DNA from 2 places in the Acidovorax sp. DMC1 genome. Region 2 is predicted to be linked to the other one. Evidence: riboswitches for the same ligand, from Rfam matches in the RefSeq annotation. Region 2 holds a riboswitch; the other holds the start of a gene.

Region 1 (15,431 bases), on a different contig from region 2:
TCGTCCGTAAGGATCGCGGGGTACGGGCCGGCCAGGTCCCAGGTCTGGAAGAACGGACCCCAGTCGATGTACTTGGCCAGCTCGGCTAGGTCGAAGTTCTTGAACACGCGGCGGCCCAGCGCGCGGGGCACGGCAGGCTGGTAGGCAGACCAGTCCACCGGCGTCTTGTTGGCGCGGATCTTGGCCAGGGGCCACAGAGGCGTGGCCTTTTTGTTGGCGTGCTGGGTGCGCACTTTTTCGTAGTCGGCGTTCAGCTCATCCACATAGCTCTGCACGCCGTCGCCCAGCAGGCTTTGCGCCACGCTCACGCTGCGCGAGGCGTCGGGCACGTAGACCACGGGGCCTTCGTAATGCGGCGCGATCTTGACGGCAGTGTGCACGCGGCTGGTGGTGGCGCCACCAATCAGCAGCGGGATCTTCTTGACGCGGAAGTGCTCGTCTTTCTGCATCTCGCCGGCCACGTACTGCATCTCTTCGAGGCTGGGGGTGATGAGGCCCGACAGGCCCACGATGTCCGCCCCCTCGACCTTGGCCTTGGCCAGGATCTCGTGGCAGGGCACCATCACGCCCATGTTCACCACCTCGAAGTTGTTGCATTGCAAGACGACGGTGACGATGTTCTTGCCGATGTCGTGCACGTCGCCCTTGACGGTGGCAATGACGATCTTGCCCTTGCTGCGCACGTCGCGGCCGGCCAGTTCGTCCTGGCGCTTTTCTTCCTCAATGTACGGAATCAGGTGGGCTACGGCCTGCTTCATCACGCGGGCGCTCTTGACCACCTGGGGCAGGAACATCTTGCCCGCGCCGAACAGGTCGCCCACCACGTTCATGCCGTCCATGAGCGGGCCTTCGATCACGTGCAGCGGGCGGCCGCCCTTGGCCAGGATCTCGCGGTAGGCCTCTTCGGTGTCTTCGGTGATGAAGTCGGTGATGCCATGCACCAGCGCATGGCTCAGGCGCTCGCCCACGGTCTTGGGGTGCTCGGGCGTGCCGCGCCATTCGAGTTTCTTGCTCTCGTCCTTGGCGCCGCTTTTGGCGGTTTCGGCAATCTCGACCAGGCGCTCGCCCGCATCGGGACGGCGGTTGAGCACCACGTCTTCCACGCGCTCGCGCAGTGTGGGCTCCAGGTCGTCGTACACGCCCACCATGCCCGCGTTGACGATGCCCATGTCCATGCCGGCCTTGATGGCGTGGTACAGAAACACGGTGTGGATGGCCTCGCGCACAGGGTCGTTGCCACGGAAGCTGAACGACACATTGGACACGCCGCCCGACACCTTGGCGCCCGGCAGGTTCTGCTTGATCCAGCGCGTGGCTTCGATGAAATCGACGGCGTAGTTGTTGTGCTCTTCGATGCCCGTGGCCACGGCAAAGATGTTGGGGTCGAAGATGATGTCTTCGGGCGGGAAGCCCACCTCATCCACCAGCACGCGGTAGGCGCGTTCGCAGATCTCGATCTTGCGGGCATAAGTGTCGGCCTGGCCCACTTCGTCAAACGCCATCACCACGGCGGCGGCGCCGTAGCGCTTCACGAGGCGCGCCTCGTGCTTGAACTTCTCCACGCCCTCTTTCATGCTGATGGAGTTGACGATGCCCTTGCCCTGGATGCAGCGCAGCCCGGCCTCGATCACCTCCCACTTGGAGCTGTCCACCATGATGGGCACACGCGCGATGTCGGGCTCGGACGCGATGAGTTGCAGAAACCGCACCATGGCGGCCTTGCTGTCGAGCATGGCCTCGTCCATGTTGATGTCGATGACCTGAGCGCCGTTCTCCACCTGCTGGCGCGCCACGGCCAGGGCCTCTTCGTACTGGCCGTTCAGGATCATGCGCGCAAACGCCTTGGAGCCGGTGACGTTGGTGCGCTCGCCAATGTTGACGAACAGCGTGCCCTCGCCAATGGAGACGGGCTCCAGGCCGGACAGCTTCATGGGGGGCAGGGACGGGGCAGACGCGGACATAGGACTCACCTGTGCAGGGGCAGCAGAAAAACAGGTGAGCGTCGTTGCGGTGGGGCTTGAATAGCTTGTGGAGTGCCCAAGCCTGACGGCTTCACCATGGCGGTGGGGCCGCTGCAACGCTCCTTGGGCAAGGGGCGGATTTTACCGGGTCAGCGCACTGGCAGGAATTGCAAGAAGGTGCCGCCCACAATGCCCTGCACATAGCTGATGGCCGCGCGGCGGTACTTTTCGGTGGTGAAGGCGGCCAGCAGATCGAGCCGCGCGATGATCTTGCCGAACTCGCGCTCGAAGCTCAGGTTGCGGCCCTGGGCGCCGATTTCGTCGGCCAATAGCAGGGGCTGGCCCTGGGCGTTGCGGCGCTGCGCCAGCAGCCACACGGCGGTCTCGACGTTGCGCGCGGCGTTGTAGAGGTGCTGGGCATCCATGCCGTCCAGCAAGAAGAACTCCGTCTTGCCGCCGTGGGCGGTGATGATCATGTCGGCCGTGGCATGGATGAAGGCCGCCACACGATCGCCCCCGAACTCGGGCGCCAGCGCCAGCGCCATGGCGGCGATGTCGCGGCGGCCCTGCAGCGGGCCCCAGGGCTGGCGCTGCAACACGGCGGTGCGCAGCTGCTCCAGCGCCTGCTCGCGGCTGGTGGCAGTGCCCTTGCGCCATTCGGCGGGGTTGCGGCGGTAGAGCTTGTCGGCCAGGCGCAGCAGGCCTTCCAGGTTCTCTTGCATGGCCAGGGTGGCCATGCGGTTGGCGTCGGACTGGGCCAGCTCGGCGGCATGGGTGGGCGTCCCCTTCACCTCGCCGCGCGGCGTGGGGGCGTTGCTGGCACAGCCTGCCAATACGCAGCAGGACACCGCCACGCCAGCCCACCGGCCCGGCAATCCCCGCAGCAGCAGCAACAACAAAAACGGCCCTCTCATGGGGCCGATTATGGGTGGCGGCTGAGCGTCCCTGACCGCCGGTGAAGGGCGGTTGACATTGTTTGAAGAAGCGCGCTCAAGGCCTTTGTTACGACGCTGCCATGGCCGATGCAGGCAGGCCGAACAGGTGGTCGAACACCCAGTTGAAGACAAAGGTGTAGCCAAGGAAGAACACGATGAGCCCCAGGTCCATCACAAACGCGTGCCACAGGCTCACGCCAAACCACCAGGCAAACAGCGGCACCAGCGTGAAGACCAGGCCGCCCTCGAACCCGATGGCGTGTGCCACGCGCCGCGCCACGCTGCGCCCGCGCACGGGCTGGCGCGCCTCCCAGCGCTCGAAGGCCCAGTTGAAGACGATGTTCCAGACGATGGCGATCACCGAGGCTGCCACCGCCACCACGCTCGAATGCCCCGCGCCCTGGCCCGTGAGCAGCGCCAGGCCCACCGTGGCGGCGCCAATGGCGATCAGCTCGTACAGGGTCACGTAGATCACGCGGCGTTTGACGCCTTGCAGGCCAAAAAGGGTGGGTGTCTTGTCCATGGACGGTACTTTATATTCGCCGCACTGACATATAAAGTCAGCTTGTTTCAGTTTTATTGATAGATTGATACCCCATGGCGTTCAACTCCGACAGCGTGCAGGTGTTTCTGACCGTGCTCGACCACGGCTCGTTCTCGGCCGCCGCGCGGGCCTTGTCGCGTGTGCCGTCGGCGGTGAGCATGACCATTGCCCATCTGGAGGCCGAACTGGATGTGCAGCTGTTTGACCGCAGCGGACGCGAGCCCCGCCCCACCGCTGCCGCCCGCGCGCTGGAGCCCCAGGCCCGGCTGCTGGCGGGGCAGCTGCAGCAGCTCAACGCCCAGGCGCTGGCGCTGACCCAGGGGCTGGAGGAGCGGCTCACGCTGGCCATTGCGCCCGAGCTGCTGGCCTCGCGCTGGACGGAGGCGCTGGCGGCATTGGCGCAAGAGCACCCGCTGCTGCAGATCGAGGTGCTGGCCGCGCCGCAGGTGGATGCGCTGGCGCTGCTGCACAGCGGCCGCGCGCAGCTGGCGCTGGTGTTCGAGCGGCCCAGCATCGACGGGCGCGAGGGCTTTCAGGAGGTGGGCACCGAAACCCTGGTGGCGGTGATGGCGCCGCAGCACCCGGTGCTGGTGGCCGCCCGCGCCGCCGCCCAGGCACGGGGTGCCCCACCGGAGGACGCCATGCTGCGCGAGGAGCACCTGACCACCACACGCCAGATCGTGGTGGCCAGCCGCGACCTGGCGCAGACCGACCCGCGCTTTGTGTTTGCGCGCCACCACTGGCGCACCGACAACCACCTGGCCGCGCTGGGCCTCATCGAAGCCGGGATGGGCTGGGGCTGGCAGCCGCGCGCGCTGGTGCAATCGCGCATCGAGGCGGGGCGGCTGGTGGAGATGCCCTTCGAGAACCTGAGCAACGGCGCCGCGCTGTGGGTGGACGTGGTGTGGTCCAAGGAGCGCCCGCTGGGCCTGGGCGCTGCGCGCTTTGTGGCGCTGATGCGCGACCAGCGCGCGCTGGAGGCCGAACTGGCGTGAGTTGCAGCCTTTTTAGGCGGTAGCGCTAGTCGATCATGCCTCTGCAGCTACTGAATTCATAGCATCGCTTTTAACGGTGGGCCCGGGGTAGTGCCGACACTCGCCGTCCTCGGGCACCCACAGGCGGTGCGCCCACCCGCCACGCTGCGCCAGGGCGCGCACCTGGGCGCGGGTGGTGGGGCAATGGTCCAAGGCCTCCAGGTGGTTGACCACCACCGCGCCGGTTGTCAGCGCAGCGGCGTGCGCGACCTCGGCGGCGTCCATCAGGATGTCGGCGCCCAGGTCAAACCGGGCGCCACCGGCGGGCAGCACGGCCACATCGGGCTGCAGGCGCTGCAGGCAGTCGCGCACCGGGGGCGTCAGCACGGTGTCGCCGGCCAGGTACACGCTGGGCTCGCCCGGCAGCTCCAGCAGGTAGCCGTGGCCGTGCTCCATGAAGCGCGCCACCCAGCCCCGGCCGTGGGTGCAGGCCACGGGCGTGACCTGCCCGCCCAGCGCAAACGGCTGGCGGCCCTCGCCCGCCAGCGGCTGCACCTGCAGGCCGCGCTGCGCGAGGTAGGCGGCGTCGTGCGGCATGCAGAAGACGGGAATCTGGCGCTCGCGCAAAAACTGTTTGCCCGCGCGGTCCAGGTGGTCAAAGTGCCCGCGCTGGCAATGGGTGATGAGCGCGTGGGTCACGCGCTGCAGTGCCGCGTCGGCCTCGGCGGGCAAATCCACCAGGGGGTTGCGCTGGCGCCGGGTGCCCAGGTAGCGCAGCGCGGGCAGGCTGCCCCGGGGCGCGAGCATGGGGTCCACCAGCAGGCCGACGGGGCGGCCCGCGTGCTGAAACTCCAGCAGAACGGTGGCGTTGCGCAATTGGGTGATGAGCATGGGGGGCTTTCAGTGGGAGGAGGTGTTGCCATTGTTGAAAAGCAGGCCTCCCGCGAAAATGGCGCAGATTGACAATTTCTTGCGCTTTTGTGCCACCCATGGTTCTTCCATCCCCAACACCCCAGCCGCCCCTGCGCGTGGCACTGCTGCTCTACCCGGGCTGCATGCCGGCGGGCCTGTTTGCGGCGGCGGACATGGCACGCGCCGCCAACCTGCGTGCGCAGGCCAGCGTGATGGACATCTGCTGGGCAGGGGTGGACCGGTCGCCCGTGCCCACCTGGCAAGGCCCCGCGCTGGCCCCCTCCGTGGCACTGCAGCAGGCCGAGGCCGATGTGGTGCTGGTGCCGGGCCTGTGGCTCTCGTCGCCTGACCAGCTGCAAGGGCCGCTGCAGCAGCTGGCCCCGACGGTGCAGGCCTTGCGCGCGCTGCCCCGGCGCACGCAGGTGTGGAGCTACTGCGCGGGCGTGGTGCTGGCGGCCGCCAGCGGGCGGCTGCGCGGCCAGGGCGCCACGGCCACCTGGTGGTTGCGTGCCGCGCTGGAGCAGCAGTTCGCGCAGGTGGACTGGCGCTTTGACGAGCCGCTGGTGGCCGGCCCCACCGCCACCACGGCCGCCGGGGCCAACGGTTACCTGCCGCTGATGCTGCACGCGCTGGCCGCCCGCCTGCCGCCCCAGGCGATGACCGACCTGCAGGAGCTGCTGATGCTGCCCCGCCCCCGCACGGCGCACCCGGCATTTGCCGGGCATGACCTGATGACGCTGGCAGACGACGACCTGCGCCGCGCCATGCTGTGGGTGCAGCGCCGCCCCGCCACCGATCTGCGGCTGCCCGCGCTGGCCCAGGCGCTGGGCCTCTCGCCCCGCACACTGGCGCGGCGGGTGCAGGCCCACACGGGCCTGACGGCGGCCCTGTGGATGCGCCGCATCAAGCTGCGCCAGGCCAGCGAGGCGCTGTGCGACACGCCGCTGCCGCTCAAGCGCATTGCCGAAGACCTGGGCTTTGCCAGCGAGGCCGGACTGCACCGCGCGTTCCGCCAGGCCACGGGGCAGACGCCGCTGGCCTACCGCATGGCACATGGCGTGCGCTAAGGGATCTTCTGCACGAATCGAGCGGCAAGTGGGCGCTGCGGATCGGGATGGGCTGCAAGGCGCAAAACGCAGCAATAGCCGCAGCTATTGCGAGTATTTGCAACGCCGCAGACCGCCCGAGACCGCAGCGGCACACGGCGCGGTGATTTGTGCAGAGGGTCCCTCAACGGCTCCCGCGGCAATTTTCAAGCCCAATCTGCTCCAAGCGCTAGTGAATCATACGCAATCAGCTATCAACTTGATAGCATCATGTTTTCGTAGAAGAGGAGACCGCGCCCCCACAGCTGACGTACGATGGCCCATCGAGGAGCCCGCATGAACCACCCGTTTCACAGCAGCAACAAAGACGTGGCCCAACGCTGGTCGCAATGGCAGCCGGACGCGCCGCAGCATGACGATGACAAGCGGCCCGACGGCCAGCCCGAGCGGCGCAAGGCCGGCAAACACCGCCGCACGGTGTCGCTCAAGGACTTTGATCCGTCGGCCAAGCCGTTTTCGCTGGGCGACAAGCTCAAGGACAAGGCCGCCACCGAGTCGATTGCGCAGGAGCTGGACACGCTGCAGAACCTGTTCTACGCCGACAAGCGCTACAAGCTGCTGGTCATCTTGCAAGGCACCGATACATCGGGCAAGGACGGCACCATCCGGGGCGTGTTTGGCCGCATGAGCGCGCTGGGCGTGCACGCCGTGGGTTGGAGCGCCCCCACCGAGGCCGAGCGTGCCCACGACTACCTGTGGCGCATCCACCAGAAGGTGCCCGGTGCGGGCGAGATCACGGTGTTCAACCGCAGCCACTACGAGGACGTACTGGTGCCCGCCGTCAACGGATGGATCACGCCCGAACAGCACCACCAGCGCTTTGGGCACATCAACGACTTCGAGCGCATGCTCACGCACACCGGCACCATCGTGCTCAAGTTCATGCTGCACATCAGCGCTGACGAGCAGCGCGAACGCCTGCAGGAGCGCCTGGACGACCCGGCCAAACACTGGAAGTTCTCGATGAGCGACATCGAGGCCCGCAAGCAGTGGAGCCAGTACCAGAAGGCCTACGAAATGCTGCTGGCCGCCACGCACACGCCCTGGGCGCCGTGGACCATCGTGCCCGCCAACTCCAAGACCCACCGCAACCTGATGATCGCTACGCTGGTGCGCGAGGTGCTCACCGGCCTGGACCTGCGCTACCCGCCGGGCGACCCGGCGATGCAGAAGATCCGCATCGAATAGGCCCCGCCCCGCAGCGGGCCCGGCAGTGCGCGGTGCGGACAAAAACTGCGCGTGTCGTCACTGGCCCGGTCGGCATTCCGGGATACGGCCCCAGGCGTCGCCGCAGAAGTTCTGCCGCGTGCGGGTGAGGCAGCTCGCGCGCGACAGCTCGTTGCTCATGGCCGCGCACTGGGCCAGCGCGCCGCGCAAGCGGGCCAGGCTGTCGCCCGGCGACGGCACGGGTGCTGCGGGAGGCGGCCAGGGTGCGTCGTCGGCTGGTGCCGCCGTGCGCGGCTTGCCGGTGGCGGGCAACGATGCCGCATCGGCCACGCGGGGCACGGTGACGGGGGTGAACGGCGGTGCAGAGGCTGCCGCTGCGGCTGCGGGCGGGGGGGCGGCAGTGGCGCTGTCTGGTGCAGACGCAGTGGCCGCCGGGCGTGCGCGTTGGGATTCGATGATTTCTTCCACCGGCTCGGGGCGCGCGGGTGCGGACTCCGCAATGCCCGGGATGCTGGGCACGGCCGCTGGCGCTGCGACAGCCGGGGCCTGCCGCGCGGGCGGCGCAGCATCGGGCCGGCCTAGCAGATACCAGGCTGCGGCGCCTGCCACCACCAGCAGGGCCACTGCGGCGCCTGCATAGGCCAAGAGGGGTCGCTGGCGCGTCGGGGTGGCAGCGGGGTGCTCGTCGTCATCGAACACAAACTCCATCGGCGCCGGGTCATTGGAGGCAGCGGGGGGCACCTCTGCCTCCAGCGGGTGGGCGCACTTCACGCACCAGCGCGCCGTCGGGTGGTTGGGCGCCTGGCATTGCGGGCAGGCGGTGCGGGTCACGCTCATGGATATCCCTCTCTTTTTTTCATGGCCCCGGCGGTGCGGTGGGGCCCGGTGCAGCGCCCGGTGCTGCGCCGGGCTGGCTGAGTCTAGGGGCAACGGGCCACTGCGCCAGGGCCAAGGCCACGGGCCGCCACCCCGCCCGCAAATTGCCGCACTGCAGCATTGAATGGCTCTCGGAGAGCCATGCATTAAATGCATAACCCACAAACACACCGGCCTTGGACAGTGCCCCAGCCCAGGCATAAGCTTCGCAGCCTGAACTGATCCCACAAGGAAATTCACCATGTCAAACCCTGTCGGCGCCCCCGCCGCACAATCCCACCCCCTGCCCTCGTACCTGCAGGCCGACCACCTCGGCCCCTGGGGCAACTACCTGCAGCAGGTGGACCGCGTCACCCCTTACCTGGGCAGCCTGGCGCGCTGGGTGGAAACGCTCAAGCGGCCCAAGCGCATCCTGATCGTGGACGTGCCGATCGAGCTGGACAACGGCACCATCGCCCACTACGAAGGCTACCGCGTACAGCACAACCTGAGCCGGGGCCCCGGCAAGGGTGGCGTGCGCTTCCACCAGGACGTGACGCTGTCTGAAGTGATGGCCTTGTCGGCCTGGATGTCGGTGAAAAACGCGGCGGTGAACGTGCCTTACGGCGGCGCCAAGGGCGGCATCCGTGTGGACCCCAAGAAGCTGTCGATGGGTGAGCTGGAGCGCCTGACGCGCCGCTACACCAGCGAAATCGGCCTGCTTATCGGCCCGTCCAAGGACATCCCCGCACCCGACGTGAACACCAACGGCCAGGTCATGGCCTGGATGATGGACACGTACTCGATGAACGTGGGCGCCACCGCCACCGGCGTGGTCACCGGCAAGCCTGTGGACCTGGGCGGCTCGCTGGGCCGTGTGGAAGCCACCGGCCGTGGCGTGTTCACCGTGGGCGTGGAAGCCGCCAAGCTGACCGGCCTGGCGCTCGACGGTGCCCGCGTGGCAGTGCAGGGCTTTGGCAATGTGGGTGGCATTGCCGCCAAGCTGTTTGCCGAAGCGGGGGCCAAGGTAGTGGCGGTGCAAGACCACACCGGCACCATCTTCAACAGCAAGGGCGTGGATGTGCCCGCACTGCTGGCGCATGTGAAGACCCGTGGTGGCGTGGGCGGCTTTGCCGGCGCCGATGTGATGAAGGCCGAAGAGTTCTGGGGCGTGGATTGCGAGATCCTGATCCCTGCCGCGCTGGAAGGGCAGATCACCAAGGACAACGCGGGCCAGATCAAGGCCAAGCTCGTGATCGAAGGCGCCAACGGCCCCACGACCACCGAGGCCGACGACATCCTGCACGACAAGGGCGTGCTGGTGCTGCCCGATGTGATCGCCAACGCCGGTGGCGTGACAGTGAGCTACTTTGAGTGGGTGCAGGATTTTTCCAGCTTCTTCTGGAGCGAGGACGAGATCAACGCCCGCCTGGTGCGCATCATGCAAGAGGCCTTTGCGGGCATCTGGCAAGTGGCGCAAGAGCACAAGGTGAGCCTGCGCACTGCCACCTTCATCGTGGCCTGCCAGCGCATCCTGCACGCCCGCGAAATGCGCGGCCTGTATCCATAAGCCCTCGCCCGCCCCACGGGCCTGCCCCTTACCCGGGGCAGGCCGTCACACCACCGCCAGCCGCTGCGATCCAGCCCTGGCGGTTTTTCTTTGCCCAGGCCTTGCGCAGCCACCGTGGCTGTTGCGCCGTGGCGACGCAGCAAGCGCGCGCAACGGCCGTTCAAGGCCCCAGAACGACCGCGCAGCCGCCGCAGAAACCAAAAGATACGCACACATACAAATGGTGATCTTTCCCCCGGACCTTGCGTGAAAAACTGCCAGGACTTCGCATTCACGCCGTCTTCGGGAGATTCTGGTGGCCCTTCCATCTCTGCGCAGCCTGCTGGCGCGCTTTCTGCTCAGCCGCCTGCGCACCGCGCGCTCTGTGGCCCGTCTGGCGTACCGCCTGAATCCCCACAAACCCGCGCTCATCGACCGGCGCGGCACCCTCACCTATGCGCAGTTGCAGGATCGCGTGTACCGCCTGCAGGCCTGGATGCAGGCCCAGGGCGTAAAAAAAGGCGATGTGGTCTTCACCTGGCTGCCCGAAACCGGCGAGCAGTACGAAACCCGGCTGGCCACGTTCGAAAACGGCACCATCTTTGCGAGCTTTCACAAGCACCTTCCGGCCGATGCAGCGCTCACGACCATGGGCCGCGTCAAGCCCACGGTGTTCATCCACGACCCGTTGCTGAGCGCGCCCATCCTGCAGGCCGTGCGCGAGCAACTGCCCGGCCTGCGCATGCTGGCGCTGGGCGACGAATACGAGCGTGCCCTGGCGCAGCAGACCCCGTCGGCCGGCACTGCCGATGTGCATGAGGACGATGTGTTCGCGCTGCACATGACCTCGGGCACCACGGGCCTGCCCAAGTCCATCGGCTACAGCAACCGCAAGTACCTGGACAGCGTGCGCCTGATCTCGCGCGCCATCGACTTCAAGCCGCCCGCCAACGGGCCGGACGTGAACATGCTGGGCCTGCCGCTCACCGGCCCGGGCTCGGGCCTGGTGCTGCCCACGCTGCTGGCGGGGGCGGCGCTGGTGATGCCCGAGGACTTCCGCGCCACCACGCTGGCCGGGCTGATCCAGAAGCACCGCGTATCGCGCGCCTTCCTCTCGCCCTCGGCCATCATCGACCTGCTGGACGAGCCCACGCTGGGCCAGTACGACCTGTCGTCGCTGACCCACGTGCCGTACGGCTCGGAGATGATGCCCGCGCCCAAGATTGCGGAGGCCATCCGCCGCTTTGGGCCCATCTTTCAGCAGGGCTACGGCTGCCTGGAGGCCCTGCCCCCCATCACCTGGCTGTTACCCCACGAGCACGTGGACGCGCAGGGCCAACCACTGGGCAACGACATTCTCTCCACCGTGGGCCGTGTGATGCCGGGTGTGGACGTGGTCATCCGCGACGAACAATTTGTGCCGCTGCCCCTCGGCCAGATGGGCCTGATCACCGTGCAGACGCCGGTGCGGTTTGACGGCTACTGGCTGGACCCGGAAAAGACCAGCGAAACCCTGCGCGACGGCTGGGTGGTGATGGGAGACCTGGGTTACTTCGACGCCGCCGGTTACCTGCATGTGCTGGGCCGCAGCGCAGACCGCGTGGTGCGCAATGGCCAGGCACTGAACCCGCGCGAGATCGAAGAAGTGGCGCACTGCCACCCGGCCGTGAAGGAGGCCTGCCTGGTACAGCACGGCCCGGCCGCCGTGCTGGTGGCCAGCCTGCGGCAAAGCTGGCGCAACGACCGGGGCACCCAGGCCCTGGAGCACGACCTGGCGGAGTTTCTGGTGCAGCACCTGCCGCCCGAGATGCGGCCCGACGATGTGCGCCTGGTCACGGAGATTCCGCGCAGCTTCCTCAACAAGATGCTGCGGCGCGAGGTGCGCCTGATGCTGGAGGCCATGCCGCCGCGCAGCGGTGCGGCGCATACGGCACGCGCAGAGCCTGTGGCGGGCCCGATGGCAACGCCCCCCCGGGCCGAAGCAATGGCACCCGCACACCCATGACAGCCCCCATGAACATGCAGCCCACCCCCCCTATTCGGCTGAGCCTGGGTACCAAACTCGGCTACGCCGTGGGCAACGTCGGCCTGCAGATGCTGGTTGCGGCCATGAGCTTTCTGCTCATGATCTTTTACACCGACGTGGCCCTGGTGCCCCCGGCCGTGGCCGGTGCGGCGCTGCTGGTAGGCAAGGTGTGGGACACCATCAACGACCCGCTGTTTGGCTGGCTGACCGACCGCACGCGCTCCCGCCACGGCCGCCACCGCGTGTACCTGATCTACGGCGCCCTGCCCCTGGCGGTGGTGGCTGCCGCCGTGTGGATGGTGCCGCCGGGCCTGAGCCCCTGGGCAGCGTTTGTGTGGATCGCCGTCACCTACACCTTGTTCGACACCGTGATGACGCTGGTGCAGCTGCCCTACCAGGCCATGGCCGCCAACATGACGCAGGACTACGACGAGCGCACCAGCCTCACGGCGTTTGCATCCATGGGTGCCCTGCTGGGGTTTTTTGCGGGCAGCGTGTTCATGCCCCTGCTGGTACGGGCCGCGCCCGATGCACGCACGGGCTACGCACTGGCCGGCGCCTGTTTCGGGCTGGCCGCCGGGGTCGCTGTGGCCGTGGTGGCCTGGCGCGTGCGCGAGCCCGCCACCACCGGCGACTTATCGCCTGCGGCCCCAAACCCTCCAGCAGCCACACCCGGCTGGACATCGGTACGCAACACCCTGCTGGCCACGCTGCGCAACCGCCCGTTTGTCATGCTGGTGAGCGCAGCCGGGCTGGTGCGCCTGGGCCTCACGCTGGTGCAGGCCTCGCTCGCGTATTTCGTCATCTACCAGTTGCAGGGCGACAAGGGCGACCTGCCGCGCTTCATGGGCATCCTGCTTGCGGTGGTGGGCATCTCGCTGTTCGTGTGGAAGCGCGTGGTGGACCGGTGGGAGAAGAACCTGGCCTACATCCTCGGGCTGGTGTTCTGCTGCGCAGGGCTGGTGGCGCTGTACTGGGTGGGTCCGGGCCAGCAGGCCCTGGTGACGGGCATCCTGGTGGTGGTGGGCATCGGCATGGGCGCGCACTGGATCGTGCCGTTTGCCATGGTGCCCGACACCATCGACCACGGCCACATGCAGGCGGGCGAGCGCCAGACCGGCATGTACTACGGCCTCTATGGCCTGGTGGACAAGCTGGCGCGCACCCTGGCCACGGTCCTGGTGGCCGGCATGCTGGAGCTGACAGGCTATGTGCCCAACGTGGCCCAGTCGGCCCAGGCGCTGCAGGGCATCACGGCCATGACGGGACTGCTGCCAGCGCTGTGCCTGGTGCTAGCCATTCCGCTGCTGCTGGCCTACCCCATCACCCGCGCCCGCCATGCAGACCTGGTGCGCAGCGTGGGCGCTGCCGCCACGGCCGAGGCGGTCAGTACGACCGCAGTGGCCGCAACCCCTGCCCGCCAGAGCGAACACACCTCCCGCCCTGCGTGGGCGCCCTCTCGCACCCTGCCCAGTGGTGGGCACGACTTCGCACACAGCCGCTAGGGATCCTCTGCACGAATCGAGCGGTAAGTGGGCACTGCGGATCGGGAGGGACGGCAAGGCGCAAAACGCAGCAAAAGCCGTAGCTATTGCGAGGCTTTGCAACGCCGCAGACCGCCCGAGACCGCAGATGCACACGGCGCGGTGATTCGTGCAGAGGGTCCTCAGAGAGTTAGAGAGCTTGCAGACGCGCCCTCAGGCAGATGGCGCTGGCCCCACGGGCTCGGGCGGTAGCACACCGCGCATCGCGAGGCAGAAGGGCTGCACGCACTCGGCCCGCGCGGCGTAAGGGCAACCCACGGTCTCGCACAGGCCCGACGCGCCATTGCGCGCCCTCTCCTCTTCTCGCGGCACCTGGCCGCTGGCCTGCAGCACGGCCATCTGGGTCCAGGGGTCCAGGCGGCCGGTGGCCTGCTGCAGCATGTCGCGGCCATACACGGTGGCAGCCAGTTGCGGCTGCAGGTCCAGCACCAGCAGCGCGCTGGTGCGCGGCGCGGCAGCATCCATGCCCTGCAACACCAAGGCCATCACCCCCGATTGCAACGCTTGGCCTCCGCCCGCAAAAGGCACCTGCAGCGCACCACCCGCAGCGCTGGCGCCCACGCCCAGGTTTGCGCCAACTTGCACCGCCCCCGCGCCCGCCGCGGCGGGCGACGCCTGGGCCGCCAGCCAGGGCACCGGGGCACGCAAGGTGAGCGCCAGCCCGCGCGGCCCCTCAGGCGTCGCCACCACGCCCTGGCGCACCAGCCAGGTTTGCAGCGGCGGCTGGTCGGCATCCAGCGCGCCACTCTCCAGCGCCTGCGCCATGCCGATGGGCCAGGGCTGCGCGGCCACCACGCGCTGCGGCACCCCGGCCTGCGCGGTGACTTGTGCCACCAGGACACTCACCATTCGTAGCAGCGGTGCGCTGAGGCCCGACGCAGGCCAGGCGGTACCGCCCGTGGCGGAAGCTGCGGACGCCGATGCATTGGCGGGCGCAGTCGTGGGGGCGCCACGCGGCAGCAGCGCCGAAGCCCCCGCTGACGCAGCCCGCCCGGCGCCCTCGCCCCTTGTGCCCGGCCAATTGCCATCGGCCCCGCCCGCCCTGCGCGGGTCAAAGCCCGCCGCCAGCTGTTCGCGCGCCTGGGGCGAGATGCTGGCCTGGTCCGCTGGTGTGGGCAGCGGCCCGCCGGGCGGGCTGGGTGAGGTGACCGAGGGCGGCGGCGCGCTGGGGTCAGCCGTGTGCGGCGGCGTGGGGGCGGTGGGTGCAGCAGGTTTGGGCTTGTCCAGCCCCAGCAACGCCGTCTGCCGCTGCAGCGCCGCCTCGGCCAGAAACTGGGCCACGGGCGGCAATGACGTGCGGGACGGATCGATGGGGAGGGTCATGCCGGGCTGCCTGGGGAAGGAATGTCCGATTCTGTAGTGATTCGTGCGACGTGAACAGGCCGTGGTGCGAGCAGGCCTGCCAAGCGCATCAGCTATCAACTACATAGCAAAGGGTGCAATAAAGTCCAGCGCTACCGGAATTTTTTGCCCACAATTCGGCTCCACCGCCCGCCGCGTTGCCTCTCAGCGCGCAGCCACCCCCCCGCCATGCCCCCGCACACCACCACCCCCTCGCGCCTTGTTGATCACCCCCCCACGCCCCACACCGGGGTTGCGCCCGCACTGCTGATGGCCGTGCTGGGCTTTCTGCTGTTCAGTGGCTGGATGTATGCGCCGCAGTGGGAACGCGCCTTCCGCTCGGACGGCTCGCCGGTGTCGTGGCTGTCGAGTGCGCTGCTGCTGGCGCTCAGCATCACGGCCCTGCGGATGGTGGGGGACCGCGCCCTGCCCCGGCGGCTGGGTGCCTGGCTGGCGCTCTCGTTTTTTTCGCTGGCGCTGGACGAGCAGTTCATGCTGCACGAGCTGTGGAAGTTCC
Region 2 (15,431 bases):
AGCCACGCCTTCCAAGGCCACGGCTTGGGCATCTGTGCCCGCAGCGGCACTGACGTTCACCAGCGCGGCCGCTGACGAGGCCGTTGCTGCCGGCGGCTCGGCCATCTCGGTGATGATGTCATCGCGCGGCGGTTTGCTGCCCTGGCTCCAGCGCCAAGCGCCTCCAGCGACCACGGCTACCAGCGCCGCCACCACAATGCCAGCCACCAAAGGCGAGCGCCGTGACGAGGGAGCGGGCTTGCCGTGACCTCGCACCAGATCCCGCTCCAGGGGTGCGGACCGCCGCTCCGCCGCGCGCGACCCGCTGGCGCCCAGCGAACGGTGGTGCGGCAGGTCCTCAAAGCGGGAATCGTCCTCAGCGACCACGGTGTCGCCAGCGTCGATGAAAACCGTGTCGCCCGCATCGGCCGCCACCGTGTCAGGACCGGCCAGCATGACCGTATCCGCGCCAAAGTCATCGCCGGGGCGGCCCTCCTGCACGGGCGACGGTGCCGCTGCGACTGCTTCCGCGCGCTGGGCTTGCGCCTGGATCTCGGCCACGATGCTGGGGGCAGAGGTCACATCCACGGTGGGCGTGGGCAGCCCCGGGCCGGGCTGGTCGGCGGGCTCTACCCAGATGTCGCCCAGTTCCGCCCGAAAGTCGAAGTGCTGCACATCTTCCGGCGCCGAGGTCATCTCCATGGTCTGGAGAAAAGCGTCGATGCTCTGCGGCCGGTCCTCGGGCCGCAGGGCCAGGGACTGCGAAATCGCAGCAACAAACGGCGCCGAATACTCCACGCCAAACTGCCGCTTGACGGTCTTGGCGATGCGGGAGAAGGACACCATGCGGTCGCGGATGGAACGCAGCGTGGCAGGCAGGGGCGTGTCGTTGGCCAGACAGCCGTGCATGACCGCTGCCAGGGAGTACAGATCGCTCCAAGGCCCCTGGCGCAGCTCCTCGTCGCCGTCGGAATACTGCTCGATGGGCGCGTAATTCACCTTGAGCACGGCCGTGTGCTTGCGGTCCTGGTCATTGATGGCATGCCGGGCGGCGCCCAGGTCCAGCAATACCGGCGGTCCGTTGTCCTGCAGGAAGATGTTGTCTGGCGAGATGTCGCGGTGCAGCGTGTTGCCGTCGTGCAGCACACGCAGCGCATCCAGCACCGACCACAGCAGCTTGCGCAGCCAGGCCTCGGGCGGCGGCGTGCGCATCTGGGCACGGGCCTGCTTGAACGTCATGCCCGAATACAGCGGCATGACCATATAGGCTGTGTTGTTGGCCTCCCAGAAGCGGAACACCTTGACCAGCGACGGGTGGTCAAACTGCGCCAGCAGCCGCGCCTCGCCCACAAAAGACACCAGGCCTGCCTGGAAGGTTTGCTGATCGGACGAAGACCGCACCCAGAGCGATTGCCCCTGCGAGCGACCGGCCAGCGCCGAGGGCATGTATTCCTTGATGGCCACCGCCCGGTGCAGGGAATGGTCAAACGCCTTGTAGACCATGCCAAAACCGCCCACACCCAGCAAACCCAGGATCTCGAACTCCGCCAGGCGTGTGCCAGGGGGCAGCGCATCGATATGGCTGACACCGCTGGCGGGGGCTGTGCTGGAGCTTTCGGTCATGGTCGGAAGACGGGGCGGGCTGGCAATTTCACAGGCAAATCAATGGAACAACAAGCACAACGGCGGAAAGCGGACCCCACCGCAGGCGCGATCATGAGGCATGGCCGCACCGGATTTGGCAACAAATGGCTAACAGAGGACGGCCTGTCTGCCAAAAACATCACGTCCCCCGCCACCACAAGGCCCCCGATTGTGCCGCGCCCGGACAAGGGCGCTGCCCCGACGCACAACACACTCGTTACCATTGGGTCATGTTCAGTTATCGCCACGCCTTCCACGCAGGCAACCATGCCGATGTGCTCAAGCACACCGTTTTGATTGCTGCCTTGCAACACCTTACCGAGAAAGACGCGGCGCTGACCGTGCTGGACACCCATGCAGGCGCAGGCCTGTACCGGCTGGACGGGGACTATGCCAGCACCAGTGGCGAAGCCGCCGACGGCGTGGCCCGGCTGTTTGCACCAACCACGCCCACCCTCACCCCAGCCCTGCAGGCCTACGTGGACATGGTGGGCGACTTCAACCAGGGCAAGGCGCTGCGCGTGTACCCCGGCTCACCCTTCATCACCCAGCGCCTGCTGCGTAGCCACGACAAGCTCAAGCTGTTCGAGCTGCACCCCACCGACCTGCGCGCGCTGGCCGGCAACGTGGCCCAGCTGGAGGCAGGCCGCCAGGTGGCGGTGCTGCACGAAGACGGCTTTGAGGGCATCAAGAAGTTTTTGCCTCCACCGGCCCGTCGCGCCCTGGTGCTGTGCGATCCCAGCTATGAAATCAAGAGCGACTACGCCAAGGTGCTCGACATGGCGGCCGATTCGCTCAAGCGTTTTGCCACGGGCACCTATGCATTCTGGTACCCCATCATCCCGCGCCCCGAAGCCCACGACCTGCCCCGCCGCCTGAAGACACTGGCCACCAAGGCGGGCAAGAGCTGGCTGCATGCCACGCTCACCGTCAAGTCGAGCAAGATCACCGAAACCGTCACGGGCGATACCAAACGCCCCGGCCTGCCGGCCAGCGGCATGTTCCTGATCAACCCGCCTTACACCCTCAAGGCCGCGCTCAAAGACGCCCTGCCCCAGATGGCCGAGCTGCTGGCCCAGGACAAACACGCCACCCACACGCTGGAATCGGGCGGCTGACCGGCCCTTCCGGTTCCTTACATCGCGTCAAGGTGCCGCCGGACAATCCTTGTCGTCGTCCTGCAGGGCGAACAGCTCCACCGGCTTGAGCCCCAGGCCCACCATACCCAACGCCTCGGCGGCGCCCCGGCTCAGGTCGATCACCCGGTTGCGGGTGTGGGGCCCGCGGTCGTTGATGCGCACGATCACCGTGCGCCCCGTGGCCTGGCTGCGCACACACACGCGGGAGCCAAAGGGCAGCGTGGGGTGAGCCGCCGTGAGCGCACGCATGTCAAACAGCTCCCCGCTGGCGGTACGCCGCCGGTGGAACTGCGCCCCGTACCACGATGCCAACCCCACCTCGTCCGCCTCCAGGCTGAGCGGCGACCCGCCGGGAGTGGTGGGTTCCGGTTTGGCCGGGGGATCGATCAGCATCGCCTCTCCCGGCACGGACAGCAGGTTGGGGGCCAGCGCGTCCGGCTCTGCCTGCAGCCCCTGGGCGTGCGCAACCGCGAAGGCGCTGCACAGCAACCACAGCCCCACCAGCTGCCGCAGCGGCGCCCACCGGGCCACGCTGCGACAAGAGCCGGGTGGCTGCTCGCCCCCCACCATCAGATCCCCAGCCGGCGACAGATCTCCAGGGTCGCGGCGCTTTGGTTCATGGTGTAGAAGTGCAGCGCGGGCACGCCGGCCGTGCGCAGCTGGTCGCACAGGTCGGTCACCACATCCAGGCCAAACGCCTTGATGCTGGCGGTGTCGTCCCCAAACGACTGCAGGCGCAGACGGATCCAGCGCGGAATCTCCGCACCGCAGGCGTCCGAGAACCGCATCAGCTGCGTGGAGCTGGAAATGGGCATGATGCCCGGCACCACCGGCACGTCAGCGCCCAGGCGGTGCGCGTCTTCCACAAAGCGGAAATACGCGTCGCTGTTGTAGAAATACTGGGTGATGGCAGAGTCCGCCCCCGCCCGCACCTTGGTCACGTAGGCCTGCAGGTCCGCCTCGGGCGACTTGGCTTGGGGGTGCACCTCGGGGTAGGCCGCCACCTCGATGTGGAAGTCCCGGCCCGTTTCGGCGCGGATGAAGGCCACCAAGTCGCTGGCGTACTGGAACTCGCCGCCCGCGCCATAGCCGCTGGGCAGGTCGCCGCGCAGCGCCACCAGGCGCTTGACGCCCATGGCCTTGAGCGTGGCCAGCTGCTCGCGCACCGACTGGCGCGTGGCCCCGATGCACGAAAAGTGCGACGCAGCGCCCACGCCTTCGGACAGGATCTCTCGCACCGTACCGAATGTGCCTTCTTGCGTGGAGCCCCCTGCGCCGTAGGTCACCGAACAGAAGTCCGGATGCAGTGCATACAGCTGCTGGCGCGCCACGCGCAGCTTGTCGGCGCCTTCAGGCGTCTTGGGCGGGAAAAACTCGAAACTCACCGGAAACCCGGTGCCTTGCGCGTGGGCTGCATTCATGCGGCTCTCCTTGCGTGTACAAAAAATTCTCGATTGCCATCACCGCCCTGGATCGGGCTGTCGATCCACGCCCGCACTTCCAGGCCCAGAGTTACGCAGCAATCGCGGATGCGCTGTTCCACCACCGCATACAGGGACTCGTCGCGCACAATGCCGCCTTTGCCCACCTGCCCCGGCTGCAATTCAAACTGGGGCTTGACCAGCATGACCAGGTCGCCCTGCGGCGCGAGCAACGGCACCAGTGCAGGCAGCACCAGAGTGAGCGAGATGAACGACAGGTCGCCCGTCACCAGGTCAAACACGGGCGTGACCTGCACATCCTCTCGCCCCTCTCGGCGCTGGCGCACCACCGGTAAAGTGCCCTCGGCCCGCGCGCGGGCCTTGGCGGCGCGCTCGGCTTTGAAGGCTTCTACGTCTTGCTCTTTGGCATCGTCGCTGTCGTCGTATTCTTCATCGACCAGACCGCCGTTGCGCATCCAGCTGTAAGGAGCGACCGGCTGGGTGTCGTTGTCTTCATGGTCTTGCACCAGCTCTTCGGACAAGGCCGCTTCACAGCCTTCGAGCAGCGACTCGGCTGTCATGGCGCGGGCATTGATCCCTTCCACGCCCACCACGCGCACATCGTCACGCAGGCGCTCATGCAACTGGCCATGCCCCACATCCACACCCACCACCTGGGCCGCGCCATGTTGCAACAGGCAGTCCGTGAAGCCACCGGTGCTCTGCCCCACATCCAGGCAGCGCAGGCCCGTCACGTCCAGGCCCGTGGCCTGCAAGGCGCCTTCGAGCTTGAGCCCGCCACGGGAGATGTATTTGGCCTCGGCATCGTCCAGCAGCCTTACCTCGGCCACGGACGGGACGTCATCCCCGTTCTTGGCCACCTTGTTCCAGGGCGACAAGGGCGTCAAGCGCCACTCCACCCCCGAAGCGATCAGGCGCTGCGCCTGCGAGCGCGTGGCGGCATGGCCACGCTCCACCAAAAACACATCTGCGCGCATCGCGCCCATCCTTTTTGAGTCAAATCGGCTGGTAGCGCTAGTGAATCATGCGCCAGCAGCTATCAATTTATGAGCAATCAAGCATTGCTCAGCATCACGGCGCCACACCACCGTGCGCGCGCCCTGTCGCCAGGGCGCGCGCACCGGGATCAGTAGCGGTAGGTGTCAGGCTTGTAGGGGCCTTGCTTGGGCACGCCGATGTAGGCGGCCTGTTCGTCGGTCAGCTCGGTCAGCATGGCGCCCACCTTCTTGAGGTGCAGGCGCGCCACCTTTTCGTCCAGGTGCTTGGGCAGCACGTAGACCTTGCCGTTTTCGTAGTAGTCGCTGTGAGTGAACAGCTCGATCTGGGCAATGGTCTGGTTGGCAAAGCTCGACGACATCACGAAGCTGGGGTGGCCCGTGCCGCAGCCCAGGTTCACCAGACGGCCCTTGGCCAGCAGGATGATGCGCTTGCCGTCCGGGAAGATCACGTGGTCCACCTGGGGCTTGATCTCTTCCCACTGGTACTGCTCCAGCGACGCGACCTGGATCTCGTTGTCGAAGTGGCCGATGTTGCAGACGATGGCCTGGTCCTTCATGGCCAGCATGTGCTCGTGGCGGATCACGTCCTTGTTGCCGGTGGTGGTCACGAAGATGTCGGCCTTGTCGGCAGCGTATTCCATGGTCACGACCTTGTAGCCTTCCATCGCGGCCTGCAGGGCGTTGATGGGGTCGATCTCGGTCACCCACACCTGGGCGCTCAGCGCGCGCAGGGCCTGGGCGCTGCCCTTGCCCACGTCGCCGTAGCCAGCGACCACGGCCACCTTGCCGGCGATCATCACGTCGGTGGCGCGCTTGATGCCGTCCACCAGCGACTCACGGCAACCGTACAGGTTGTCGAACTTGCTCTTGGTCACCGAGTCGTTCACGTTGATGGCGCGGAACATCAGCGAGCCCTTGGCCGACATTTCCTTCAGGCGGTGCACGCCCGTGGTGGTTTCTTCGGTCACGCCGATGATCTGGGCGCTCTTGCGGCTGTACCAGGTCGGGTCTTGCGCCAGCTTGGCCTTGATGGAAGCGAACAGGCAGGTTTCTTCTTCGCTGGTGGGGTTGGCGATCAGCGATACGTCCTTTTCGGCGCGCTTGCCCAGGTGCATCAGCAGCGTGGCATCGCCACCGTCGTCCAGGATCAGGTTGGGGCCTTCGCCTTCGGCGCCTGCGGGGCCAAAGTCAAAGATGCGGTGGGTGTAGTCCCAGTATTCGGCCAGGGTCTCGCCCTTGATGGCGAACACGGGCGTGCCAGCGGCAGCAATCGCGGCTGCGGCGTGGTCTTGCGTGGAGAAGATGTTGCAAGAAGCCCAGCGCACCTCAGCACCAAGGGCCTGCAGGGTCTCGATCAGCACGGCGGTCTGGATCGTCATGTGCAGCGAGCCGGTAATGCGTGCGCCCTTGAGCGGTTGCTTGGCAGCGAATTCTTCGCGGATGGCCATCAGGCCGGGCATTTCGGTTTCGGCGATGCGAATTTCTTTGCGGCCCCATTCGGCCAGGCCGATGTCGGCAATGATGCAGTCGGTGTTGACCGGGGCGTTGACGCGTGCGTTCATGATGGTGTGCTCCAAAGCATGTTTGAAAAGCCACTGCGCGAAGGGGAAGGTCGATACGCCTCACCGCACGCGAAGTGGATGAGCGTCGTTGCTAGATGACTCCGAGCCTCACGCCCCGCCTGTGCTGGGGACGCTGCAACGCTCCTCGGATCGGCGGATTATAAAAGCAAGTGCATTCCCGGCGCCATGCCCGCGGGGGTGAATTCATCCCGGACCTTGCACGGAACAGTAAAATCCCGCGACTGCCGCCCCTGCGACCCATGCAGGTCCCGGCCCGAAGATTTCTTGCGCAGGGCGCTCTGCCCCGCACCCATCCCATTCAGGAACCCCTGTGTCCTACGCCCCAGAAACCCGGCGCCGCCGCACCTTTGCCATCATTTCCCACCCCGACGCCGGTAAAACGACGCTGACGGAAAAGCTGCTGCTGTTCTCGGGCGCGATCCAGATCGCGGGTGCCGTCAAGGGCCGAAAGGCCAGCCGCCATGCCACCTCCGACTGGATGGAAATCGAAAAGCAGCGCGGCATCTCGGTAGCCAGCTCGGTCATGCAGATGCTGTACCGCGAGCATGTGATCAACCTGCTCGACACGCCCGGCCACAAGGACTTCTCGGAAGACACCTACCGCGTGCTCACCGCCGTGGACTCGGCGCTGATGGTGATCGACGCCGCCAACGGTGTGGAAGCACAAACCCGCCGCCTGATCGAGGTCTGCCGCCAGCGCGACACGCCCATCATCACCTTCGTCAACAAGATGGACCGCGAGGTGCGCGACCCGCTGGACATCATGGACGAGGTCGAGCGCGAACTGGGCATGCCCTGCTGCCCCATGACCTGGCCCGTGGGCCAGGGCAAGAGCTTTGGCGGCATCATCAACTTGCGCACCAAGACGATGACGGTGTTCGAATCCGGCAGCGAACGTCGCCCGCAGGACTTCGAATCCATCCCGCTCACCGATGTGGACACCCTGCGCGCCCGCTTCGGCGCAGAGTTCGACGCCGCCATGGACAGCATGGAGCTGGCTACCGGTGCATCGCCCGCCTGGGACCATGAAGCCTTCCTGGCCGGCAAACTGACCCCCGTGTTCTTCGGCTCCGGCGTGAACAACTTCGGGGTGATGGAAGTGCTGGACGCCCTGGTGGACATGGCCCCGCCGCCCGGCCCGCGCGTGAGCACGCTGGAGGTGAACAAACAGCCCGTCGTCAAGACCATCCAGCCCGAGGACGAAGGTTTCTCCGGCGTGGTGTTCAAGGTGCAGGCCAACATGGACGCCAACCACCGCGACCGCATCGCCTTCGTACGCGTGGCCAGCGGCAAGTACACGCCGGGCATGAAGCTCAAGGTACAGCGCACCGGCAAGGAGCTGCGCCCCACATCGGTGGTGACCTTCATGTCCCAGCGCCGCGAGGCCGTCGAAGAAGCCTACGCGGGCGACATCATTGGCTTCACCACCCACGGCGGCGTGCAGCTGGGCGACACCATCACCGACGGCGCCAACCTGCAGTTCACCGGCCTGCCCTTCTTCGCGCCCGAAATGTTCATGACCGTGGTCCTCAAGAACCCGCTGCGCACCAAGCAGCTCCAGCAAGGCCTGGCCCAGCTGGGCGAAGAAGGCGCGATCCAGGTCTTCAAGCCCGACGCCGGTGGCAACATGCTGCTGGGCGCCGTGGGCCAGCTTCAGTTTGAAGTGGTGCAGCACCGCCTGAAGGCTGAGTACGACGCCGACGTGCGCCTGGAAGGCTGTCAGTACACGGGCGCCCGCTGGATCACCGCCGACAACGCGGCCGACCTGCGCGCCTTTACCGATGCCTACCCGCTGCGCCTGGCGCACGACGCGGCGGACACGCTGGCGTACCTGTGCACCTCGCCGTACGACGTGCGGTTGGCGCAGGAGCGGTTTCCCAAGATCCACTTCCATCCGCTGCGTGAGCATGCGGGGTTGGCACTGCAGAAGGCCGGTTGAGCCCGCATGCAACCTCTGGATCTCTGGCCAACAGTGGCCCGCCGCGACCTGGTGGGCGTGTTCACCGACATCGACGACACCCTGACCACCGAAGGCGCCATCAAGCCCGACGCGCTGCAGGCGCTGGCTGACCTGAAGGCGGCGGGCCTGGTAGTCATTCCCATCACCGGGCGGCCGATTGGCTGGTGTGAACCCTTCATGGCCGGGCCGGGGGGTTCGACCTGGCCGGTCGATGCCATGGTGGCCGAAAACGGGGCCGTGGCTTTTACCCGGGGCTCTGGCGCTCAACCCACGCTGGTCAAGCGCTACCAGCAAGACGCCGCCACGCGCAGCGCCAACCAGGCGCGCATGCGTGAGATCGCCGCGCTGGTGGCTTCGGAAGTGCCAGGTGTGGCCCTGAGCCGCGACAGCGCCGGGCGCGAGACGGACCTGGCCTTTGACTACGCCGAGTTCGACCGGCACCCGCCCGAGACCGTGCAACAGGTGCTGGACTTGCTACAGCGCGAAGGCATGCAGACCACGGTGAGCAGCATCCACATCCACGGCTGCTTTGGGGACTTCAACAAATGGCAGGGCGCCAACTGGATCGTGCGCGAGTTGATGGGGCGCGACCTGGCGCAGGAGCTGGATCGCTGGGTGTTTGTGGGCGACTCGGGCAATGACCAGGCGATGTTCCAGCACTTCACCCACAGCGTGGGGGTGGCCAACATCGCGCGGTTTGCTCCGCAGCTCACACATCTGCCACGGTATGTGACGCAGGGCGAACGCGGCGCGGGGTTTGCCGAAGTGGCGCAGGCGATCCTGGCGGGGCGCTGACTGTCAGCGAAGCAAGCGCAGCAGGCAACAGAGGGCGGTCGCCACAGCCCCTGGCTGATCGACGCAACGGGCCCAGCAACCCCGGGACGGAACAGGGCACGCAAGACCTCCAGGAAGCAGTTTTGACGGAAAACGCCCGCTTGCGCTAGTGGGACATGCCGCGATAGCTATCATTTCAATAGCACCAGCATCAAGCCTTGAGGAAGATATCGGTGTCCGGCGCAAAACACGCATGCAGCGGCAACAGCGCCCCGCCCAGCGCCCGCGCGTCCGAGCCCATGGTGCCCAGCTCCAGCCGGGGGGGCTGGTGCAGGCCTTCCCAGTTGTAGTCGGCCAGCGCGTGGCGGGCGCCTTCGCACAGGGCCTGCAGCAGCTCGGGGGCGGCAGCGCCATCGACCACCACGGCATCCAGGTCCAAAAACGCCGTGGCCGAGACGATGCAGTGCGCCAGGCCGGCCGCAGCGCGCGCAATCCAGCCCCGGCTGTGTTCCAGCCACGGGGCCTGCAGCACGCGCTTGTCGTAGGCGGCCATGGGGTCGAGGCCGTGTTCGCGAAAGCGCTGCTCCAGCTCCCACAGCGATGCCTGGCTGATGAGCTGTGCGGGAGCCTGGCCCGGCTGGGCGGGTGACAGCGGCAGCGAGGCCACCGCACCCGCGTTGCCATGCAGACCGCGATGCAGGTGCGAATTGATGACCAGCCCGCCACCCACAAAGGTGTCCATGAACAAATACAAAAAACTGGGGATGTCGCGCCCGCGCCCCTGCAGCAGCTCGGCCACGCAGGCGGCGGAGGTGTCCTTGGCAAAGCTCACGGGCAGCTCGGTCATCTGCTGCACTTGCTCGGCCAGGTCGATGTTGTTCCAGGCTTCGGACTGCGCTTCGGTGAGCCCCAGCATGCGGTGCCAGCCACCCAACTGGAATGGGGCGGCCACGCCCACGCCCACCACGCGCGAGCGCAGCGGGCCCAGGCCGTCGAGCAACTGGTTGAGGTGCGTGCGGATGGCGGGCAGCAGCACGTCGATGTCGGGGAAGGCGTAGTCGAGCACGATGCGCTCGCGCACATGGCCGGTGAAGTCCACCAGCAGCCAGTCGGCGCTGCGGCGGCCGATCTTGATGCCGATGGCAAACGCGCCGTCGGGGTTCAGGCCAATGGGCACCGAGGGCTGGCCCACGCGACCGCGCACGGGCGCTTCGCGGCGCAACAACTGATCTTCGTCGAGCCGGGCGGTGATCAAACCGATGGTCTGCGCCGTGAGGCCCGTGACCCGCGCCATCTCAGCCTTGGCCAGGCTGCCGTGGGTGCGCAACGCCTGCAGCACCACGCGCTCGTTGAACTGGCGCAGCCCCACATGGTTGGAGCCGCGCTGGCGCAGCAGCGCGGGGCTGGCGGCAGTGTTGTCAACGGCGGGTAGGGATGCGTCGGTGTCCAGCATGGTGATGAAACGATCAGGCGTTCAGAGTGTCGCCGATGACGCCCTTGCGCAGCAGGAAGTTGCCCCAGGGCTGTAGTTCGCCCGTCACAACGATGGCATAGGCCTTTTTGACGCGTTCGTAGAACGCAAAACGCTCCACGCCTTCGGCCTGCTCGCTGGCCACGCCCTCGCGTGCCAGCACGTCCATGGTTTCGCGCTGCAGGGCCGAGCGGTACGGAACCTCGGTGCCGCCCACCTGCATGTAGGCCACGGGGTGCGCCACATCCTGCGCCAATGGCAGCACGCTGGCCACCGCTTGCACGGCGCGCGCCATGCCGATGCCTGGCAGGCGCAGCACGGGCTTGCCCGCGCCCAGGCTCATGGCGGTGAAGTTGGCGTCGGCCAAAACAATGGCGTCGTCATGGCCCATCTCGGCCAGCACCTTGAGCAGGTCGGGGGTCAGCAGGGGATCAATGTTCTTCAGCATGGGGGCGTTTCAGGCAAGGCATTCAGCGGGCAGGTCAGATGCGGCCATGGCCCCGGTCATCACGGCCACGGTATCGCTCATGCTGATCTTCTTGGGGTTGACGACGGCAGCGCGCTTGCCCAGGCGGGCGATGTGGATGCGGTCGGCAATCTCGAACACATGGGGCATGTTGTGGCTGATGAGGATGACGGGCAGGCCCTTGTCGCGCACGCGGCGGATCAGCTCCAGCACCATGTTGCCCTCCTTCACGCCCAGGGCGGCGGTGGGCTCGTCCATGATGACGACATGGCGTGCAAACGCTGCGGCGCGCGCCACAGCCACGCACTGGCGCTGGCCGCCCGAGAGGGTCTCCACCGCCTGCGTCATGGAGCGGATGCCGACCTTCAGCTCGGCCATGCGGGCCACGCTTTCTTCCAGCATCTTCTTCTTGTCGAGCATGCGCAGCGCGCTGCCCAAGAGGCCGGGGCGGCGCAGTTCGCGGCCCAGGAACAGGTTTTCGGCAATGGTCATGGCCGGGGCCACGGCCAGGTCCTGGTAGACGGTTTCAATGCCGGCGCGGCGCGCGTCGATGGGGCTCTTGAACTGGATGCGCTGGCCGTCGAGCAGGATCTCACCGTCGTCCGGTACGGTGGCGCCGGACAGCGCCTTGATCAGGCTGGACTTGCCCGCGCCGTTGTCGCCGATCACGGCCAGGATCTCGCCAGCGCGCAGTTCAAAGTCGGCGCCGTCGAGCGCAGTGACCTGACCGTAGCGCTTGACCAGGCCCTTGGCCTGCATCACCAGCGGGGCGTCCGCCGTGGGGGTGAAGTGGGTCATGATCAACGCACTCCCTTGCGCGAAAGTTGGTCGGTGGCCACGGCCAGGATCACAAGGATGCCGGTGACCAGGATTTGATACACCGACGAGACACCCATCAGCGTGAGCCCGTTGCGGAACACGCCCACGATGAGCGCCCCCACCAGCGTGCCCAGGATGACACCGCGCCCGCCAAACAGGCTGGTGCCGCCCAGCACCACGGCGCTGATGGCGTCGAGGTTTTCGGTCTGGCCCGCGTTCGGGTCGCCCGCGCCGGTGCGCGCCACCGACAGCAGCGACGCAATGCCGTAGAACAAACCGGCCAACACATACACGCCCAGCAGCACCTTGTCGGTCGCAATGCCGGTGAGGCGCGTGGTCTCGGGGCTGTTGCCCACGGCGTACACATGGCGGCCCGGTGCGGTCTCGCGCAGCGCAAACCAGGTGACGAGGTACAGCACCAGCATCAGCACCGCGCCCCAGACGATGGCGGTCTGGCCCAGCTGGAAGGTGTTGCCCAGCGCGGTCATGCCCGCAGGAATGTCGGTGATGGTCTGCGCGCCCGAATACAGCTGCGTGGCAGCAAACGCAATGTTGAGCGTGCCCAGCGTGACGATGAAGGGCGGCAGCTTGATCTTGGTGACCAGCAGACCGTTGACCAGGCCGAACAGCATGGTCACCGCCATGCCGCACGCAATCGCCACGGGGGCCGAGAGGCCATAGTCCGCCGCCATCTTGGTCATCACGATGCCGCCCAGCGCCATCACCATGCCGCACGACAGATCAATGCCCGCCGTGAGGATGACCAGCGTCTGGCCGATGGCAATGACCGCCACCACCATGACCTGCTGCAGGATGAGCGCGAAGTTCTGCGCCGACAGAAAACGCTCGCTCTGCGTGGCAAAGAAGGCGCACGCGAGGATCAGCGCAATGAACGGCCCTAGCGTGGCCAGCGGCGGTAGTTTGGAAGCGGTCGAGGACATGGCGGCTCCGTGCGGGTGGACAAAGGTGGCGCTCAGAAAAAGCAGTTGTCGGTGGGGAGCCGATCGCAAAACTCAGCGAAGCGGTTCTGGCTAGGCGCTGCGTCGCAGGCAGTACGGTAGTACGACAAGACGCAGCAACGACGCCAGAAGAGTTTTTCGAACGGCTCTTACTTGGCGCCCCAGCACAGGTCGGTGCCAGTCTTCACATCCTTGCTGTCCACGCCCGCCATGGGCTTGGCAGCGATCAGCGTCACGCCGGTGTCGGTGTAGCCGCTGACCTTCTTGCCGGTCTTGGCGTATTCCACGCCGGCCGCCACGCCCATCGCGGCCATGCGCAGCGGGTACTGCTGGCTGGTGGCGGCGATCACGCCCTTGCCCACATCGGCAATGCCTGCGCAGCCGCCGTCCACCGAGACGATGAGCACGTTCTTCTCTTTGCCTGCGGCCTTGAGCGCGTTGTAAGCACCGGCGGCGGCGGGCTCGTTGATGGTGTAGACGATGTTGATGTCGGGGTTCTTCTGCAGGCAGTTTTCCATGCCGGTCTGGCCCTTGGCGCGGTCACCAAAGCTGTCGGCCATGCACACCACTTCGGCGGGGCGCGACAGCTCGTTGCTCTTGGCGTCATTCGCCTGCAGGCCAAAGCCCTTCAGAAAGCCGTTGTGCCGCTGTGCGCCCACGGGGTGGCCGGGGAACAGGTCCAGCGTGGCAATCACGGGCTTCTTGCCCGCAGCGGCGGCCTTGGCGTACTGGCCGATCAGCTCGCCCGCCTTGTAGTTGTCGGTGGCAAACAGCGCGTCCGTCGCATCCATGGGCTCGGTGGGGCTGTCGAGCGCAATCACCATCACGCCGCGCGCCTGCGCCTTCTTGATCGCGGGCACGATGGCCTTGGCATCGCTGGGGGTGATGAGGATGGTCTTGGCGCCAGCGGCGATCAGGTTCTCCATGGCCGTGACCTGGCCGGCGTTGTCGCCATCGGTCTTGCCTGCCGCCGACACCAGCTTGGCGCCCAGCTTCTTGGCCTCGGCCGTGGCGCCCTCTTTCATCTTCACGAAGAAGGGGTTGGTCTCGGTCTTGGTGATGAGGCCGATGACGGGTTCGGATGCTTGTGCCTCGGCCAGGCCACAGGCCAGGGCGCCGGTGAGGGCAAGGGCAGAAAGCGCGAAAGCGGGGGTGCGTTGCATGGCGTTGTCTCCGGGTGTTGGGATGGCAGATTCCTGTCGGCCCCGTGCTGCGCGGCTGGCAGGTGAACCACTCTTGTCGGGTGGATGGGATCGAACTATAGTGGCCGACAAGTTAATAAATCAAGTGGATTTACTTATGGTTTTCCCTATCCAGTCCGCCGACTCCAGCCCCGCCCACACCGCACCGCCGCTGCGCGTGGCCACGGCGGGCGAGGCCCTGTTTGACCTGATCGAAGAGCCCGATGGCCGCCTCAAGCCCTGCGCGGGCGGCGCGGTCTACAACCTCACGCGCGCGCTGGGCCTGCAGGGCGTGGGCACGCTGTACCTCAACCCGCTGTCGGGCGACATGCTGGGGAGACAACTGGCACGCGGCCTGCACGATGCGGGCGTGGCCCTGGCAGCGCCCACGCCGGTGCGTGCGCCCAGCGCGCTGGCGCTGGCCGCACTGGATGCCGAGGGCAAGGCCAGCTACAGCTTCTACCGCGACGGCGTGGCCGACCGCCAGGTGACGGCCGCCGCGCTGACGGCTGCTTGCGCCGCATTGCCAGAGCTGCAAGTAGTGGCCACGGGCTGCCTGGCGCTGGTGGCACAGGACGCTGCCGTTTACCAGCCCTGGCTGGCAGCGCAGCGCGCAGCAGGCCGCATGGTGGTGGTGGATGCCAACCTGCGCCTGTCGGCCGTGGACGATGCGGAGGCCTACCGCGCCAATGTGATGGCCGCCCTGCAGCACGCCCACCTCATCAAGGTGAGTGACGATGACCTGGAGGCGCTGGCTGTTCCGGGCGCCAACGCATTGGAACGCGCCCACTATTTGCAGCAGCAAACACAGGCCCAATGGCTCGCCCTGACCCTGGGGCCGGAAGGTGCCTGGCTGCTGCAACACGACGGCTTGGCCGTGCATGCGCGCGAGGAGGCTCCGATCACGGTGGTGGACACCGTGGGTGCAGGCGACTGTTTTCTGGCGGGTTTGATCACCGCCTGGCTGGCAGGGCCTGAGCGGGGCGAAGAAGCCCTGACCTTGCGCCCGGGTGGCC

The links. A riboswitch is a leader RNA that binds a small molecule or an ion and turns the genes downstream of it on or off. The one in region 2 is predicted to bind S-adenosylhomocysteine.
Region 1: linked by a shared signal. The riboswitch ahead of metH (methionine synthase) and the one ahead of ahcY (adenosylhomocysteinase) in region 2 are both predicted to bind S-adenosylhomocysteine.

The regions. Positions count from the first base shown of each region.
Region 1 is NZ_JBQUYO010000001.1:685,482-700,912, forward strand. It holds gene metH (methionine synthase) at 1-1,970, opposite strand, end outside; S-adenosyl-L-homocysteine riboswitch at 1,991-2,092, opposite strand; gene ACT531_RS03230 (hypothetical protein) at 2,111-2,875, opposite strand; gene ACT531_RS03235 (PACE efflux transporter) at 2,964-3,419, opposite strand; gene ACT531_RS03240 (LysR family transcriptional regulator) at 3,494-4,435, shown strand; gene ACT531_RS03245 (MBL fold metallo-hydrolase) at 4,469-5,305, opposite strand; gene ACT531_RS03250 (GlxA family transcriptional regulator) at 5,404-6,393, shown strand; gene ACT531_RS03255 (PPK2 family polyphosphate kinase) at 6,709-7,620, shown strand; gene ACT531_RS03260 (hypothetical protein) at 7,678-8,436, opposite strand; gene ACT531_RS03265 (Glu/Leu/Phe/Val family dehydrogenase) at 8,717-10,024, shown strand; gene ACT531_RS03270 (class I adenylate-forming enzyme family protein) at 10,320-12,008, shown strand; gene ACT531_RS03275 (MFS transporter) at 12,005-13,534, shown strand; gene ACT531_RS03280 (hypothetical protein) at 13,727-14,896, opposite strand; gene ACT531_RS03285 (hypothetical protein) at 15,104-15,431, shown strand, end outside.
Region 2 is NZ_JBQUYO010000004.1:345,492-360,922, forward strand. It holds gene ACT531_RS11650 (serine/threonine protein kinase) at 1-1,602, opposite strand, end outside; gene ACT531_RS11655 (23S rRNA (adenine(2030)-N(6))-methyltransferase RlmJ) at 1,854-2,741, shown strand; gene ACT531_RS11660 (septal ring lytic transglycosylase RlpA family protein) at 2,769-3,293, opposite strand; gene metF (methylenetetrahydrofolate reductase [NAD(P)H]) at 3,332-4,183, opposite strand; gene ACT531_RS11670 (TlyA family RNA methyltransferase) at 4,180-5,181, opposite strand; gene ahcY (adenosylhomocysteinase) at 5,331-6,764, opposite strand; S-adenosyl-L-homocysteine riboswitch at 6,838-6,917, opposite strand; gene ACT531_RS11680 (peptide chain release factor 3) at 7,096-8,724, shown strand; gene ACT531_RS11685 (HAD-IIB family hydrolase) at 8,731-9,540, shown strand; gene ACT531_RS11690 (ROK family transcriptional regulator) at 9,731-10,972, opposite strand; gene ACT531_RS11695 (RbsD/FucU family protein) at 10,986-11,438, opposite strand; gene ACT531_RS11700 (ATP-binding cassette domain-containing protein) at 11,448-12,254, opposite strand; gene ACT531_RS11705 (ABC transporter permease) at 12,257-13,216, opposite strand; gene ACT531_RS11710 (substrate-binding domain-containing protein) at 13,384-14,397, opposite strand; gene ACT531_RS11715 (PfkB family carbohydrate kinase) at 14,534-15,431, shown strand, end outside.